DNA from 2 places in the Paenibacillus sp. J5 genome. Region 1 is predicted to be linked to the other one. Evidence: riboswitches for the same ligand, from Rfam matches in the RefSeq annotation. Region 1 holds a riboswitch; the other holds the start of a gene.

Region 1 (7,716 bases):
TGCTCGTTCATCTGATGGAGTCCGGTAGTTGGGTGCAGGCCGAGCAGAAGCTGCTGGCCATTATGGAGGAGCTTACCCGCGAGCGAACCAGCTCGCAGGAGCATGTGCAGGAAGCGTTATTCTTCATCTATGCCTCCTTCAGCACCTATGCTCATAAGAATGGGCGGGAGCTGAGCGCCATGCTTGGCAGCGGCCTGGCCAATATCTCCGGCATGCTGCCTGGCTGTACGATGACCAGTCTGAAGAACTGGTCCTTGCAGGCTCTCTCCATGGTTCGCCAGTCGACAGAGAACACCGCGCGCAGCGACCGCAGCCATGTCGTGGGACGCATCCAGCGGTTTATACGCGAGCATCTGGCCGAGGATATATCGCTGCAAGCGATCGCGGACTACATGTATATGCATCCGGTTCATATCTCCAGAGTATTCAAGCTGGAGACCGGCATTAATGTCAGCGACTACGTGCTGCGACTGAAGATGGAGAAGGCCGTGGAGCTGCTCGCTGATCACAAGCTCAAAAATTTCGAGGTGGCGCTCAAGCTCGGCTATCAGAACCCGAATTATTTCTTCAAGGTGTTCAAGAAGTATTACTCCGTCACGCCGCAGGAATACCGGATCAATCTGGAGGCGAAGGGGTGACGCCTCGTTCTCGTCCGCTGCCTGAATGAGGAATAATTATGCATGTGCAAGCTTGTGGCTTCTCCTCAGGTCAATTATACAAATAAGTTCAGAAGAGATATAATGAGACGAAACCCATATTTCATTAGAGGAGCCAATTACATGCAATTACTCAACAAGATCGCCCTGGTTACGGGGGGCGGCACCGGCATTGGCAGAGCGACAAGTCTTCTGCTGGCGAAGCGGGGAGCAACTGTAGTCGTGAACTATTCTCGCTCGCAGTCTGATGCGGAGGAAACCGTGCAGCACATTCTCAGCGAGGGCGGTCAAGCGATCGCCATACAAGCCGACGTATCCCAGGATACGGATGTCCGCAGGATGATCGATACGATCGCCCAGCAATTCGGAACGGTGGACATGCTCGTTAACAACGCCAGTATTACGAGCCATATTCCCATGAGCAATCTGGAGGATGTGACCGGAGAGGTGTGGGATGAGCTGTTCGATGTTAATGTGAAAGGGATGTTCTATTGCGCGCGGGCAGTAGCGCCGCTCATGAAGGAAAATAAACAGGGCGCCATCGTTAATCTGGGCAGTATTGCAGGGCAGACCGGGCTAGGCTCTTCACTCCCCTACGCCGTATCGAAGGCTGCGGTCCATGGCCTGACGAAATCACTGGCTCGGGCTCTAGCCCCCGATATTCGCGTCAACTGCATCGTGCCCGGAGCGGTCGAGACGAGATGGTGGGCCGGAAGAGAGGAGCAGATGAAGAAGCTCGCTCCACATCTTCTGTTGCAGCAGATTGCAACACCTGAGGATATTGCCTCCATGATCTGCTCCGCTCTGGAGCAGGAATCGATGACGGGGCAGATTATTACGGTAGATAGCGGCCAAACGTTGTAGCGCTGTGGCGTCAGGTTGATTCCAGCTACATCCAAGCATACCTGCTACACCAGAGGTTATGCTTGGATGAGCGTTATAGTGCGGGGTCTTTGATTACAAAACAGGAAGCTTAGCCTCTTCCCTCTCTCGCTGAATTCACAACGTACAATTCCCCCAGGATATGCTCAATGCGATAGGAATCCTCTGGCAGCTCCGCGGCAATCAGCCCCGCAACCTCACTGGACTCGACTCCGTACATCACTTCGATTTCCTTCGAGAACAACAGCGGGCTCTCCTCCATCCACTTCGCCAGGGGGCGAACCGGCTTCGGCTTCACCTGGTTCTTCAAGAGCTGCTCCAGAGCGTCCACGTAGGTTTCCAATGTCCGAGCGCCAACAATCTTCACTCCTTTGCCCTCCTCATCCATCATGATGATGGTTGGGAAGCCTCTGACGCCGAGTCTGGCTACAAGGTCAAAATCTTGCTCCAGCAGATTCTGCGCCTCTTCGAGCTCGGATTGTTCCACTATCTGCGCCCCATTCAGCCCCATCTGGTTGACGAGCTCCATGAGTACCTGCGTTTCCCCGATATTGAGATTAAAGGCAAATACGGCCTCTCTCGCTCTCCGCAAAAATTCATTCTCTCTTCCCTCATGACGGGTCTGAATCACTTTAAAAACTCGGGATGGCGGGTACGAGGATTGGATAGGATTCGTCCCCCATAACGTTCCGTCGATCGGCATGCGCGAATGCTCGCCTACTTCCTTCCAATGATGCTCCACATCGGCAGGGTTTCGAATCCCATTCGAAGCATCGCTGAACCCATGCCAGTTGGCCAGCAGGCCGCCCATGACCGTATGGACATTAAAATAGGCACCATACTGTTGAATGAAGCGATGGAGCACAGGCTCAAGTGCCCAGCAATGCGAGCAGATCGGGTCCGTCACGTAATACAGCGTTATTTTCTTCATCCTCTGCTCCAGCTCGAAGGCCTGGATGGGCTCCTCATCGACCACGCCACAGACACCTGTCTCCAAATCACACATCATATTGTCATTACTCATTCTCTGCATCACCTTTCCGAAGTTGTATGTCGTGCTAGTCGTGCTATCGGTTCAGCAGCTACTGGCTTGGCCAATAGACAACATCAGCTCGGCTACTATCCTGCTTATGATACAATTATAGAACTTAGATAAAATAGAACAAGTATGATCATTATTATGACTAAGTATCTAATAAGATACTAATGGAGAGTTGAGACATGATATACGAGCTTACAATGGAGTCGCTATACCCGGCTACAATTCGTCAGGCATGTATACATTCGTCAGGTTTCCTGACTGATAGTACGGATAGTCCATCTTGGCTTGCACCTTTCTCGCCACCTCCGCATTCGTCAAGGATTCAATCAGATATAAGCCCAGATCGATAGAGGCCGAGACCCCGCCGCCTGTGTAAGTATTCTCATCACGCACGACACGTGCTTTAACTACCTCGGCGCAGTATGGCTCCAGCAGCTCATATGCTGACGGGTTCGTTGTCGCCCTCTTGCCCTCCAAAAACCCTGCCGCCCCCAGAAGCAACGCACCTGTGCAGACCGATACTTTGTACGGTACATCACGGGCCGTGCGAAGCCACGACACAAACTCCGTATCGTCTCTCATGGCTCTAGTCGGCATCCCGCCGGGGATAAAGATCAGATCATACCCCGATAGATCAGGGCATACGTGCTGTATTTTGATCGTCATCCCTCGGTCATCTGTAATCTCCTCCTGGTTCGCACACAGATCCCACGAGACCCCTTCCATCACGTTAAGAATGCTCAGCCAGGATACCGCTTCATGGAAACCAACAAAGTCTAACGTCGTCATCTTCTCAAACAAAATGTAAGCCATCCTCATCAGGAACACCTGCCCTTTCATTCGTGGAACTAAAATAAGTATCCGATCGAGGATCAGATACTTTGCCCAGGCATACGGCTTATGAAATATGTGCTCCCCCGTAGTGGCCTACGTTATGCCAGTCACACATACCTTTGTTACACCAGACTCCCATGCGGCGAGGGCCGCGCCATCCGTTGACGGGATTATTGGATCACGGCTGCATGTTCTACATTCTGTACCCTCGCAGCCACGATGCACAGCAAGGCTCCTGCCCCTATGCATCACACATCACACATCATCCATCGGACAGACCTCTATCGGGGGTCTCCGTACAAGCTCGGATTTGGGAAACCCGATCTCCCAAGTCTTTGCCCTGCAGTATCTGCAGGAACAGTGAATCTTCCCCTTGGCAAACCTGCCGACAGCCTTCACTTCCCATCCAAACCGCGCAACGATCTTGCACTTTCTCCTGATCACCCGTTGCCGATGATGCCTGTAATACGCTCGAGTCCGATTACCAGATGCCTTCTTCATTCCACCACACCCCTTGGGAAAAGGCCCCGCCTGCAAAGGAGCCAAGGGACTGCGCATCCCTTACAGGCAAGGCATGATGGGGCTTCCAGCATAGTGCAGCATAAGAATCACCTCAATCTGTATTTACTTATTCACTATAACGGCCTGGATTTTTGTGGAATATAGTAATATATTGATTATGATACCACAATGAAGATCACTTGTCCGTTCACGAGTGGATAAAAACGCCTAGGGGGAGTATGATGAGACTGTATTTGTTATGGTATTCCATATTTTATACCGTTTTAGTGCTGATTATGTTCTGCGTATCTTCGTTGAGGATTGACCTCATTACATTAAGTGAGCCGTATCTATTGTCAACGGAACAGAAATATTACTATGCTATAGTTCATCCCTTGATCATATCAGTCGTGGCTACAGGTCTGGGAACGTTGTTATTCCGAAAAGTTTCTGTTAGATTCCGTCTCTTGTTTTCCATCGTATGTCTGCTGCTGTTGTTCGTTGCTTATTATGTTACTGTATTCCTTAATCAATGATAGATAAATGCGCAAGTTTCGGGGCTGAGCCAGTCTTGGAGCTATCTACAGTGGGGTGTTTTATAAATGCAGGGTGTTGGAATAAGCGGTCTAGTGTTAATATTGGTGGTTATTATTGTCATTGTATATATTATCAAGCTGGTTTTCCGAACTGCAATTAACAAATCTGAGTTCAAAAGATCCGTTGATAACGATCTCAAACAGATAAAAAAAGACATTGAGAACATTAATGAAGCCCTAAATCCAAAGGGAAAGAAATAAGTGAGTTTAATTATCTGAATCATCTAGGCCGATTATTTCATTATCCCAATACTTCAATATTTCTGTAATTATAGCCTCTTGATATTTGACATAAATATAATTTTCTTCGAACTTCAAGATCCTTCTACCAGTACTGCCTATGTCTATCGAAAAACAAATAAATCGAGCGGAATAGGCTACTGGAAAAGGAGCATACTCCACAACACCGATTTCTTTAATATTTGTCCATTTCAAAACTTTTTTCACTTTATGTGAACAAAATGCTACACCCTCACTTCCTATAAATATTTTTTTATCTAATATAGTAAAATAATAATATGATGACAACGAAAATAACCATAAAAATGATATCACCGTTTTTGTAACCATGCTTACTTCAATTAAAAATAATATTAATATAGGAATGAAAGATATTAAAACTAAATATAACCCAAAGGAAATAATTGTTTTATTATTCACAAATAAAAATCTCTTAATAAGAATCCCCCCTCATTTTCTATTTACAGATAGTCGTTTTTAGTACAACCCCGTAGATTCGAACAAGGAATAGCCAGCCATAGGTACTAGCTGACAGTATTGATTTAACAGCCCGGCGTCCTCTCTCATCACCAGCGCATTGCCGCGCAGATAACTCGCCTTCCCAACCACCGTTCCATTGCTTTGAACGGTTTCCTCCGCTACGAGGTGCGCTCCATTATAATATGTCTGGGATGTGAAGCCACCATGGAAGAACTGTCACATTTAGCTTGACAACATGTCACTTAAATAAGTTATAAAAAAATCCCTTCTTGCGTTGCCCATTAATATGACTATAAAATTGTTCTCTTGGTAAGCATTTAACATTCATCGTGCCATAACGTTTGAGAAAAGCATTGTATTTTTCTTGATACATACTATTAATAAAGTTCAAGAAATCATCTTTACTCAATATATTTACACGCCTACCATCATGATCCTTCAATACTATTGAAAAAATATGGTTATTGATTGATAGAGAGGAATGCAATCTTGCTTTCCAAACACTGAGATCACTATTTTAGCTCAGTTTCCAAAAGAGGAAAAAATATTAATTATGAAGTTAATCAGAAACGGCGAAAGCTATTAAACATAGTGCAGGAGGAGTCTGCTTACACGCCGCAATTAGATCGCGTTCATCAGCTACGTGTAAAATGGCAGAAAGACTGCCCGTATCATAAGACTTTCTCCAATAGCTAAATAGATTCCGATCGGCAAGTCCTTAGTCGAGTCAGTTCAATCCTCAGACCGTTAAAGCGGTAACCATAAGCACTGAATCTACAACGAGCGTGAGCAAGGTCAATAGGAGTAGAGCCCTTTCTATTTCGTGCTGCCCAACATCAATAGTTGTCGCGCCTTCACCTGCTTCTCCTGTCCGGTGCTTAGTCCTCGTGCATGGATCTCTATGAGCAGCAGGTCAAGGAATTCCTTCTCAAGCTGTAGTTCGACGTCATCCTCATATACCGTCATTAGCTCCTGATCTGTGAGTGATTTCATAGGGTTCTCGCCTCATTTTAGTTTCATCGGTTATGTATCATTTTCTTGTTCTGGCATTCTTCACCAAGGTCATTCTTCGGGAATGGCGCAGCCACGAATAATAGCTTCTCAAATCTCGCAGCTCCAACGATTCCGATAGTCTGCCCAGGAAGGTAATGATCAACATCTTGTGCAGAGGGTTGCCGATCAGGTCCCTCTCTTGTTCGGATACGGCAAAGTTCACAACCATGAGAAGATCATCATCGACGATATAGACGTCTTCATCGTGCCGGTAATACGGTTCAATCTGACCACGCTTCAGCCGATCCCATTTGAAATGGCCTATCTCCTCAAGCCCCGCCCTTCCACTGTCCACCCGGGAAATCCAGCGATTCTGCGCATGGTGGGTAATGATGATGTCGACAATTTTTTTATCGCCTAACTCGATATAATAGGGGTCATAGGTACTCCATCGGCTCATCGCTCTATCCTTCATCTGTTAACTTCCCCCTTTCGTCCTACGTGCCTCAAATTCAATTCCATATTTATGTAAATTATGATAAGGTTAACTGCGCCTGATGTCATCACATACTTTCGTTGCGTCAACACGCAACCAGTTGCGTGTTCATGCAAATATTGAAGAAAAATTTGCGTGAAGACGAAAAAAAGATTGCATCTTAGCACACTGCTAAATTTATGCAATATTTCTTTATTTTTGGTAAAATAGAACTAGGGCGGTTAGAGCCAAAAAACATTCGATCGTTTTTCTTCCCCGCTTTTCGATGGATGATTAAATAAGCGATTCAGTGCGGCGGACTCTTCTTGTGATAATGACAGATTATTAATGAAAGAGCTTTCAAAATCACGTGCTTTGACGCTTTTTAATAAATGTACGGCACGGTGCAGCTTCGGGTTAAGCTGGATAGCAGGCATAGGAGGTCACCCCTTTCCCAGACGAGTACCTTGCAATACATATTATAACAAATATATTAATAGAGGGAAGTGTTATTGCGATGAAGAGCAAGCTTCTATTATGGCTAGGGATTCCGCTGTTTATTGTCTTGCAGGTGTGGTGCTCATTCCTTACATTCTATTTTCCCTATCACGGGATTTATCTGGAGCTAACTCCCCAGCAGCAATGGATAGTCAAGGAGCTACCTCCAGAAGGCGCTGGTTTTAGACTAGGAATTCAGGTTGGGGACATCGTCCAACAGGTGGACGGCAGACCTCCCGACGAGTCTCCCTTCGTTACGAAGTGGCAAGCTGTTGAGCAAGCACACACACTGGTGATTATGAGAGACGGGGCAGAGCAGTCTATCGATGTCACTAACGTTAGCGCTATTACTGAGGATATTATTCCAGCAATAGAGGAATTCGTATGCTTGTTTATGGCGATTTTGCTACTGATAAAAATGCGCCAGTCTCCATCCGCCAGATGGCTTGCAGCCGTCTTTATGACCATGGCGCTCATCTATATGAGTTATGGTGCTTCTATTCGAGGGGATATTTTGGG
Region 2 (7,716 bases), 370 kb from region 1:
GGATCCGGGAAAGCAGGCGCCGCGTTCTCCAGGCATGAAGTACCGGCATTATGCACCACAGGGTCGTTTGACTGTGGTAGCAGGAGACGCGGAGCGCGTCACGGCTCATATTCGGCGCGAGCTGGCCGAGGCCAGCCGCAATGGCCTCAGAACCGGAGTGCTCACCTATGAGGAGCATAAGGGGCTGTTCGAGGCCGATCTGGTGGCGGTCTGTGGCAGTCTGAACGATCTGGAAACGGCTGCCCGCGGGCTATATGCCGCCTTGCGAGCCTTCGATGCGCAGCAGATCGAATCGATCTGGGCGGAAGCATGCCCAGTGGAAGGGATTGGAGCGGCATTGATGAACCGGTTGCTCAAGGCCGCCTCTGGCCATATAGATCAGGTCTAGGCAGCACACGCTGCCGTTGTAGCTTGTCGGCATGATCCCTAACCTGTCCGCATATGAATGAGAGAGAATTCGGACATGGGTTGGGGGGAGCAGGATGATCGAAGCGAACGTGCAGGCTGGCCAGTTCATTACCTTGCTGTTAATGGCAATTGCGCTAGGTATGGATGCCTTCTCCTTGGGGATTGGTATCGGATTGAGGGGCATCCGTCTTCTGGATATTCTGAAGCTGAGCACAGTCATCGCGTTATTCCATATTCTGATGCCTCTGCTGGGTATGTATACAGGTGGATACATGAGCGATCTGCTCGGCGATGTAGCGGTGCTGGCTGCCGGAGGTCTGCTTGTGCTGCTGGGCGGGCATATGATCTATAACTCGCTCCGGGGAGAGACTGCGCGTTCATTTAATCATCGCTCCGCCTGGGGCATAACGGTATTCGCCTTGAGCGTCAGCATCGACTCATTCTCGGTGGGGGTGTCCATGGGTATGTTCAAAACAGATGTCGTCATGACGGTGCTGCTGTTCGGGTTCTTCGGCGGTCTGATGTCGGTGCTCGGACTGCTTCTGGGTCGACGGGTCAGTCATACTCTGGGCGAGTATGGAGAGGCGTGCGGAGGAATGGTTCTGCTCGCATTCGGCATCATGTTTTTATTATAATTGGAAGTGGTAAGCTATTGTATGAGGGCTTATAAGGAGGGCGTTATACAGTGAGGCGCATTTTGTTTGTATGTACAGGCAATACATGCCGAAGTCCGATGGCGGAGGCGCTGCTGCGACATAAGAGCAAGGCGCAGGGAGTGGCAATTGAGGTGCGTTCAGCGGGCGTGTCGACAGTGGACGGATTGCCTGTCTCCGCGCATGCAGCCAAGACACTGGCGCAGCTCAATGTCCAGCATGATGGCGTCTCGCGGGCCTTGACGGCAGAGGCGGTTGCCTGGGCGGATCTGATTCTGACCATGACCGCGGGGCATAAGCGACATCTGCTTGAACGCTACCCGCAGGCGGTGGACAAGGCTCACACGTTGAGGGAATTTGTGGAGGATGATCCGCGCGTTCTGGCTGATATTGCTGAGCTGGAGGGGCTATATACGGAGCTGCATATGAATCAGGCGCTGGGCGGAAGGCTGAGCGATGAGCAGCGGCAGCGGCTGCTGGAGCTCGAGGGTCGTATTCCAGGATTCGATATTGCCGACCCGTTCGGGGGTACGCTGGAGCGCTATGCGCAGGCTGCGGAGGAGATTGACAGGGCGCTTGACCGTCTGCTGGGCATATTGTCGAAGGATGGCAAGTAGGCGCGATCGATGATTGATTTTGGCTGCGATTTCCGTTATGATGAGAATATCAAAGACAGATCCGATGTAACTGGCGACGGAAGTGGGTAACCACGATGGAGCATCGGATGATACGGCCGGTCGCCTGGGCAAGAGCTAGCGTGCATGTGCGCGCCTGCTCTTTTTTTGTCTTGTGGCGGCTGACAGGGGTCTGGATGGCAACCATAGGAGCCTGTCTGTTAAGTAAGGATAAATCAGGTATAATAAGATCAGTATGCAACCGCAAGAAGCTGTGCCCGCCTTGTGCGTGCGCGGTACGCTTGGCGGAGATGATCCTGCGAGGAGGTTGTTAGTGTGAAAATCGCTATTGGAGCCGATCATGCCGGGTATCGGCTGAAGGATGTTGTTATTCCGTTTATTCAACAATTGGGGCATGAGGTGGAAGATCTCGGCTGTAGCTGCGACCAGTCTGTTGATTACCCCGACTATGCAATGAGCGTGTGCGATCGCGTCGTGCAAGGGACGGCAGACAGAGGGATATTAATCTGCGGCACTGGCATCGGCATGTCGATTGCTGCCAACAAGATTCCGGGCATTCGCTGCGCGCTGGTGCATGACCTGTTCTCCGCCCAAGCGACACGCGAGCACAACGATACGAATGTGCTGGCGCTCGGCGAGCGTGTGGTTGGACCTGGGGTAGCCCAGGAGATCATCCGCATCTGGCTGGAGACGCCGTTCTCCCAGGGAGAACGGCATGTCGGGCGGGTCAACAAGGTCAAGCAGTTGGAACAGCAGTTCAGCGTCCAGTCTTAACAGAGGCCAGGCCATGGATACCAGACTTCACGCAATTGCCGTCCAGACGGAGAAATTGGTGAGGGAGCTTGCCGAGGTTGGCAGGCTTCGCGCCGGCCAGTTGTTGGTTATTGGCGTCAGCACCAGCGAGGTGCTCGGTCAGCGTATCGGAACGGCGGGTACGCTTGATGTTGCCAGGCAGATCTATGCCGGAGTCTCGGCCGTTCAGGAACAATTAGGCTTCTACCCCGTCTTCCAGTGCTGTGAGCATCTGAATCGGGCGCTTGTCCTCTCGCGGGAGGCAGCCGATCGATACGGGCTGGAGGAAGTAGGGGCGGTGCCGGTGCCTGGTGCGGGCGGGTCGATGGCTGCATATGCCTATCGCAGCCTGCCGGATGCCGTGCTGGTTGAGTCCGTACAAGCTCATGCAGGCATTGACATCGGCGATACCTTCATCGGGATGCATCTGCGCAAGGTGGCGGTGCCGGTTCGACCGTCTATCAAGCAGTTGGGCGAAGCCCATGTCTCGATGGCATGGACACGTCCGAAGCTGATCGGCGGCGCGCGAGCCGTTTACGAGCTGGAGGCGCAGCCTACTGCCCACCCGATGGACGACTCGCAGCACGATACATGCAAGTAGCAGTCCGTTCCTTATGACCGATGGGTGTAAGCCGAATCGGGTGCCAGATGGAGCGTTCAGCATTCAATTATATTGCCGCCATGGAGCGGTTAGGAGGAGCAGACAATGGAAAACTTACGCAAGCAGGACCCTGAAATTTTACATGCGCTTAATCTGGAGCTTCAGCGCCAGCGCGATAACATCGAGCTGATCGCATCGGAGAATATCGTCAGCGAGGCCGTTATGGAAGCAATGGGCTCTGCACTGACCAACAAATATGCGGAAGGCTATCCAGGCAAACGGTTCTATGGCGGCTGTGAGTATGTGGACATCGCGGAGGACATCGCCCGCAAGCGCGCGCTGGAGCTGTTTGGCGCAGAGCATGTGAACGTGCAGCCGCACTCTGGCGCACAAGCCAATATGGCGGTCTACCTGGCGGCGCTTAAGCCTGGCGATACGGTGCTTGGCATGAACCTGGCGCACGGCGGTCACCTGACGCATGGCAGCCCGGTCAATGCCTCCGGTCTGCTGTACAACTTCGTAGCGTATGGCGTTAGCGAAGACAGCTTCACCATTGATTATGAAGAGGTACGCAAGGCGGCATTCAAGCATCGTCCTAAAATGATCGTTGCCGGTGCGAGCGCGTATCCGCGCATCATCGATTTTGAAAAGCTCGGACAAATCGCAAACGACGTAGGCGCGCTGTTCATGGTGGACATGGCGCATATCGCGGGTCTGGTTGCATCCGGCCAGCATCCAAGCCCTGTTCCACATGCCCATTTCGTAACGACCACTACACACAAAACCTTGCGCGGTCCGCGCGGCGGGATGATTCTGTGCCGCAAGCCGTGGGCAGCAGCGATTGACAAAGCGGTATTCCCTGGCACGCAAGGCGGCCCGTTGATGCATGTGATCGCGGCCAAAGCGGTTGCGCTGGGTGAAGCATTGCAGCCTTCCTTCAAAGCCTATGGCGAGAATGTAGTCAAGAATGCCAAGGTGCTGGCTGAAGGACTGGTCGCTCGCGGCCTGAATCTGGTATCTGGCGGTACAGACAACCACCTGATGCTGATCGATACGCGCAATCTGAATATTACAGGCAAGGAAGCTGAGCATGTGCTGGATCAGGTTGGCATTACAGCGAACAAAAATGCGATTCCATTCGATCCGACCAGCCCATTCGTTACAAGCGGCATTCGTCTGGGAACGCCGGCGGCTACTTCCCGCGGCATGGATGAGGCGGCGATGAAGGTCATTGCCGACGTGATTGCTGACGTGCTGAAGAATCCTAAGGATGAGGCTGTGCTGGCAGCATCCAAAGCCAAGGTGCGCGAGCTGACTGCTCAGTATCCATTGTACTCTGGTCTGACTTACTAATTTGGCTTGCTAGCCCGAACAGAACGCCCGGAGGTCCTCTTGGACTTTCGGGCGTTTGAATTTGCAGGCGGGAGGTAGCTTGCATCATGAGGCGATCTCGGAGATGATCTGACTCAACTGAGTGGCTGAAGCGACATAATTTTTGAAGTTGTTCAATTGTTTGCGTGCAGCCTCGTCCCGACAATGCTATAATGGTTTGGATAAACAGCTACCACAGATGGTTTAAGGAGGACGAACTCATGGGCAGATTGATCGTTTGCGATCATCCGCTAATTCAGCACAAGCTGACATTTATTCGCGATAAACATACCAATACGAAGGACTTCCGGGAGCTCGTGGATGAGGTAGCAACCTTGATGGCCTATGAAATTACACGGGATGTTCCGCTTGTAAGTATAAATGTGGATACACCTGTAGCGACGGCGGAGTGCAAGGTGGTGTCCGGTCGCATGGTTGGACTCATTCCTATCCTGCGAGCAGGTCTTGGCATGGTCGAAGGCATGCTCAAGCTGATTCCGTCGGCGAAGGTGGGACATATTGGCCTGTCTCGCAATCCGGAGACGCTGCAGCCGGTCGAATATTATATTAATCTGCCGACAGATGCGGCGGAGCGGCTGTTGATCGTCATTGATCCGATGCTGGCAACAGGCGGCTCGGCCAATGCAGCGATTGAATCGCTGAAGAATCGCGGCTGCAAGCAGATCAAGCTGATGTGTCTGATCGCTGCGCCGGAGGGTGTGGCAGCGGTGCAGAAGGCGCATCCTGATGTCGATATTTATGTTGCCGCGCAGGACAGCCATCTGGATGAGCATGGCTATATTATTCCTGGACTTGGCGACGCTGGAGACCGGATGTTCGGAACGATGCATAATTAGGAGTGAGGGAACGTTGTCCAAATTGAAAATTATGAGCATTTTCGGCACCCGTCCCGAGGCGGTGAAGATGGCTCCGCTCGTACTGGAGCTTCAGAAGCATCCCGAGCATATCGAGTCGCTCGTGTGCGTCACGGCTCAGCATCGTCAGATGCTGGATCAGGTGCTGGAATTTTTCAAGATTCAGCCAGATTATGATTTGAACGTGATGAAGGAACGCCAGACCTTGACCGAGACGACCGTGCGCGTGCTGGAGGGGCTGGAGCCGATCCTGCGCGAGTCGAAGCCGGACATGGTGCTGGTGCATGGCGATACACAGACTGCATTTCTAGCTAGCTACGCCTCCTTCCTGCAGCAGATTCAGGTCGGGCATGTGGAGGCCGGACTGCGCACATGGAATAAGCTCTCGCCGTACCCGGAGGAGATGAATCGCCAGCTTGCGGGTGTCTTGTCGGACGTCCATTTCGCGCCTACAGAGCGTTCAGCGAATAATCTGCGCCAGGAGAACAAGCCGGACAGCCGTATCTATGTTACTGGCAATACGGCGACCGACGTATTCCAGTACACGGTCAGTGAAGACTTCGGGCACCCTGTGCTTGATTGGGCGAAGGGGAAACGGGTAATACTGATGACTGCGCATCGCAGGGAATCGCTCGGTGAGCCGCACCGCAATGTATTCCGGGCGGTCAAGCGGATCGCCGATGAGCATGAGGATGTCGCGATCATCTATGCGGTACATCCGAATCCGGCTGTTCGTGAGCCGGCTCAGGAGCTGCTCGGTGATCATCCGCGCATTCGGCTGATCGAGCCGCTGGATGTATTTGAGTTTCACAATTTCTATCCTCACACGTACATGATTATGACCGATTCTGGCGGCCTGCAGGAAGAGGCCCCGTCCTTCGGCGTGCCTACGCTTGTGCTGCGGGATACGACCGAGCGCCCGGAGGGCATCGATGCTGGAACACTGGAGCTGGTAGGTACGGAGGAGGAGCTGATCTATTCCAGAGCGAAGGCGCTGCTGGAGGATCAGGAGCTGTATAGCAGGATGAGCAATGCCGCTAATCCATATGGAGACGGCAAAGCGTCTATCCGCATTGCACAAGCCATCCTGCATCATTTTGGCAGGAATGAAGAACGGCCGGACTCGTTCACAGAACGTTCATAATTTGCGTATCGCGTGCTATTGCTGAAAAAGTCTACAGTGTACAGTGCTACTGTACGGTTAGTGTGAGCAGAGAACCCATGAGGATCAAGGGTTTAGCGGGTTCCGTTCACTAAATGTTTGAATTTATATTGATTGACAAACCTTGCGTCGCTTCGATAAAATATATGAGGATTGACAGGGGTATGGCCATGAATCCAAACAATAAGAAGGACAACCCGCTGCTCGCCGCCGGCATGGTCGGCGCGCTCGGCTTGAATGTCGCAATCTGCATGGTTTTAGGGTATTTTGCCGGAGATTGGCTTGGCGGCTCGAAGGGCTGGACCGCAGTGGGCCTGATCGCTGGTCTGGCGGTCGGTATACTGTCCTGCGTCATGCTGGTGAGAAAGGTGCTGGGGAATACCGATGGATGAAATTGTGAGGCGTGCGATTCGTTCTTCTCTGTTGCTTGTAGCAGCCTGTATCGCCTTCAGGTTCCTGGTTCCAGACAGCCGAACGGTTGTCGCTGGAGTCATACTCGGCCTAATAGCGAGTCTTATGAATGCGCTTTTGCTGCGCAGAAGAATCCATGCCATCGATCAAGCGATGCAGCAGGATCGCCCCAAGAGAGTTAGCATCGGGTTAGGCGCGCGCCTCGCTGTCGTGCTGCTGGTCGTCATGATTGCCGTCAAGCTGCCTGAGCAGTTCAGTGTGCCCGCAACCCTCATTTCGAGCTTTTATGTTCAATTTATTGCGCTTGTCATTGCATTTGTACACAGTGTAAGAGATTCCAGTGGAAAGGGGTGAAAACTAGTATGCATTTATTCCCGATAATTGAACTCGGGTCACTTCGTTTCGACCTTTCTACAGTCATAGCAATCGTGGTCACAACCATCATCTGTATGGTGCTTGGTGTTCTTGCCACGCGCAAGCTGTCTGTCGCCAATCCGACGAAAATGCAAAACTTCATGGAGTGGGCGCTTGAATTCATGCACAGCACCGTTGCGAGTACGATGCCGCTTGAGAAGGCGAAGAAATTTGTTACCTTTGGCTTGACCCTGATCATGTTCATTTTTGTATCGAACCTGCTTGGTCTGCCATTTGGAATTGTCTTTGATGCTCATGAGGAAGTAAAGCTGGGCAATCTCGTCATCATTTCTCAAGAGCTGCTTGACTCCAAGGGCGGACACGCTCACGTTGCTTTCTGGAAATCTCCGACTGCGGATATTTCAGTAACGGCAGGTCTGGCTCTGCTTGTATT

The links. A riboswitch is a leader RNA that binds a small molecule or an ion and turns the genes downstream of it on or off. The one in region 1 is predicted to bind ZMP and ZTP.
Region 2: another riboswitch for ZMP and ZTP. It lies ahead of rpiB (ribose 5-phosphate isomerase B); the one in region 1 lies ahead of ACY1JZ_RS05605 (DJ-1/PfpI family protein).

The regions. Positions count from the first base shown of each region.
Region 1 covers NZ_JBUEDD010000003.1:60,367-68,082, reverse strand. Annotated here, with positions in the region: gene ACY1JZ_RS05620 (response regulator transcription factor) at 1-638, shown strand, start outside; gene ACY1JZ_RS05615 (SDR family NAD(P)-dependent oxidoreductase) at 780-1,520, shown strand; gene ACY1JZ_RS05610 (DsbA family protein) at 1,630-2,562, opposite strand; gene ACY1JZ_RS05605 (DJ-1/PfpI family protein) at 2,797-3,399, opposite strand; ZMP/ZTP riboswitch at 3,457-3,535, opposite strand; gene ACY1JZ_RS05600 (hypothetical protein) at 4,719-5,171, opposite strand; gene sda (sporulation histidine kinase inhibitor Sda) at 6,048-6,224, opposite strand; gene ACY1JZ_RS05590 (hypothetical protein) at 6,262-6,699, opposite strand; gene ACY1JZ_RS05585 (hypothetical protein) at 6,942-7,136, opposite strand; gene ACY1JZ_RS05580 (hypothetical protein) at 7,217-7,716, shown strand, end outside.
Region 2 covers NZ_JBUEDD010000003.1:431,784-439,499, forward strand. Annotated here, with positions in the region: gene ACY1JZ_RS07030 (L-threonylcarbamoyladenylate synthase) at 1-388, shown strand, start outside; gene ACY1JZ_RS07035 (manganese efflux pump MntP) at 483-1,043, shown strand; gene ACY1JZ_RS07040 (low molecular weight protein arginine phosphatase) at 1,094-1,678, shown strand; ZMP/ZTP riboswitch at 1,735-1,815, shown strand; gene rpiB (ribose 5-phosphate isomerase B) at 2,012-2,470, shown strand; gene ACY1JZ_RS07050 (TIGR01440 family protein) at 2,484-3,089, shown strand; gene glyA (serine hydroxymethyltransferase) at 3,195-4,442, shown strand; gene upp (uracil phosphoribosyltransferase) at 4,682-5,317, shown strand; gene wecB (non-hydrolyzing UDP-N-acetylglucosamine 2-epimerase) at 5,331-6,479, shown strand; gene ACY1JZ_RS07070 (AtpZ/AtpI family protein) at 6,668-6,889, shown strand; gene ACY1JZ_RS07075 (ATP synthase subunit I) at 6,882-7,262, shown strand; gene atpB (F0F1 ATP synthase subunit A) at 7,271-7,716, shown strand, end outside.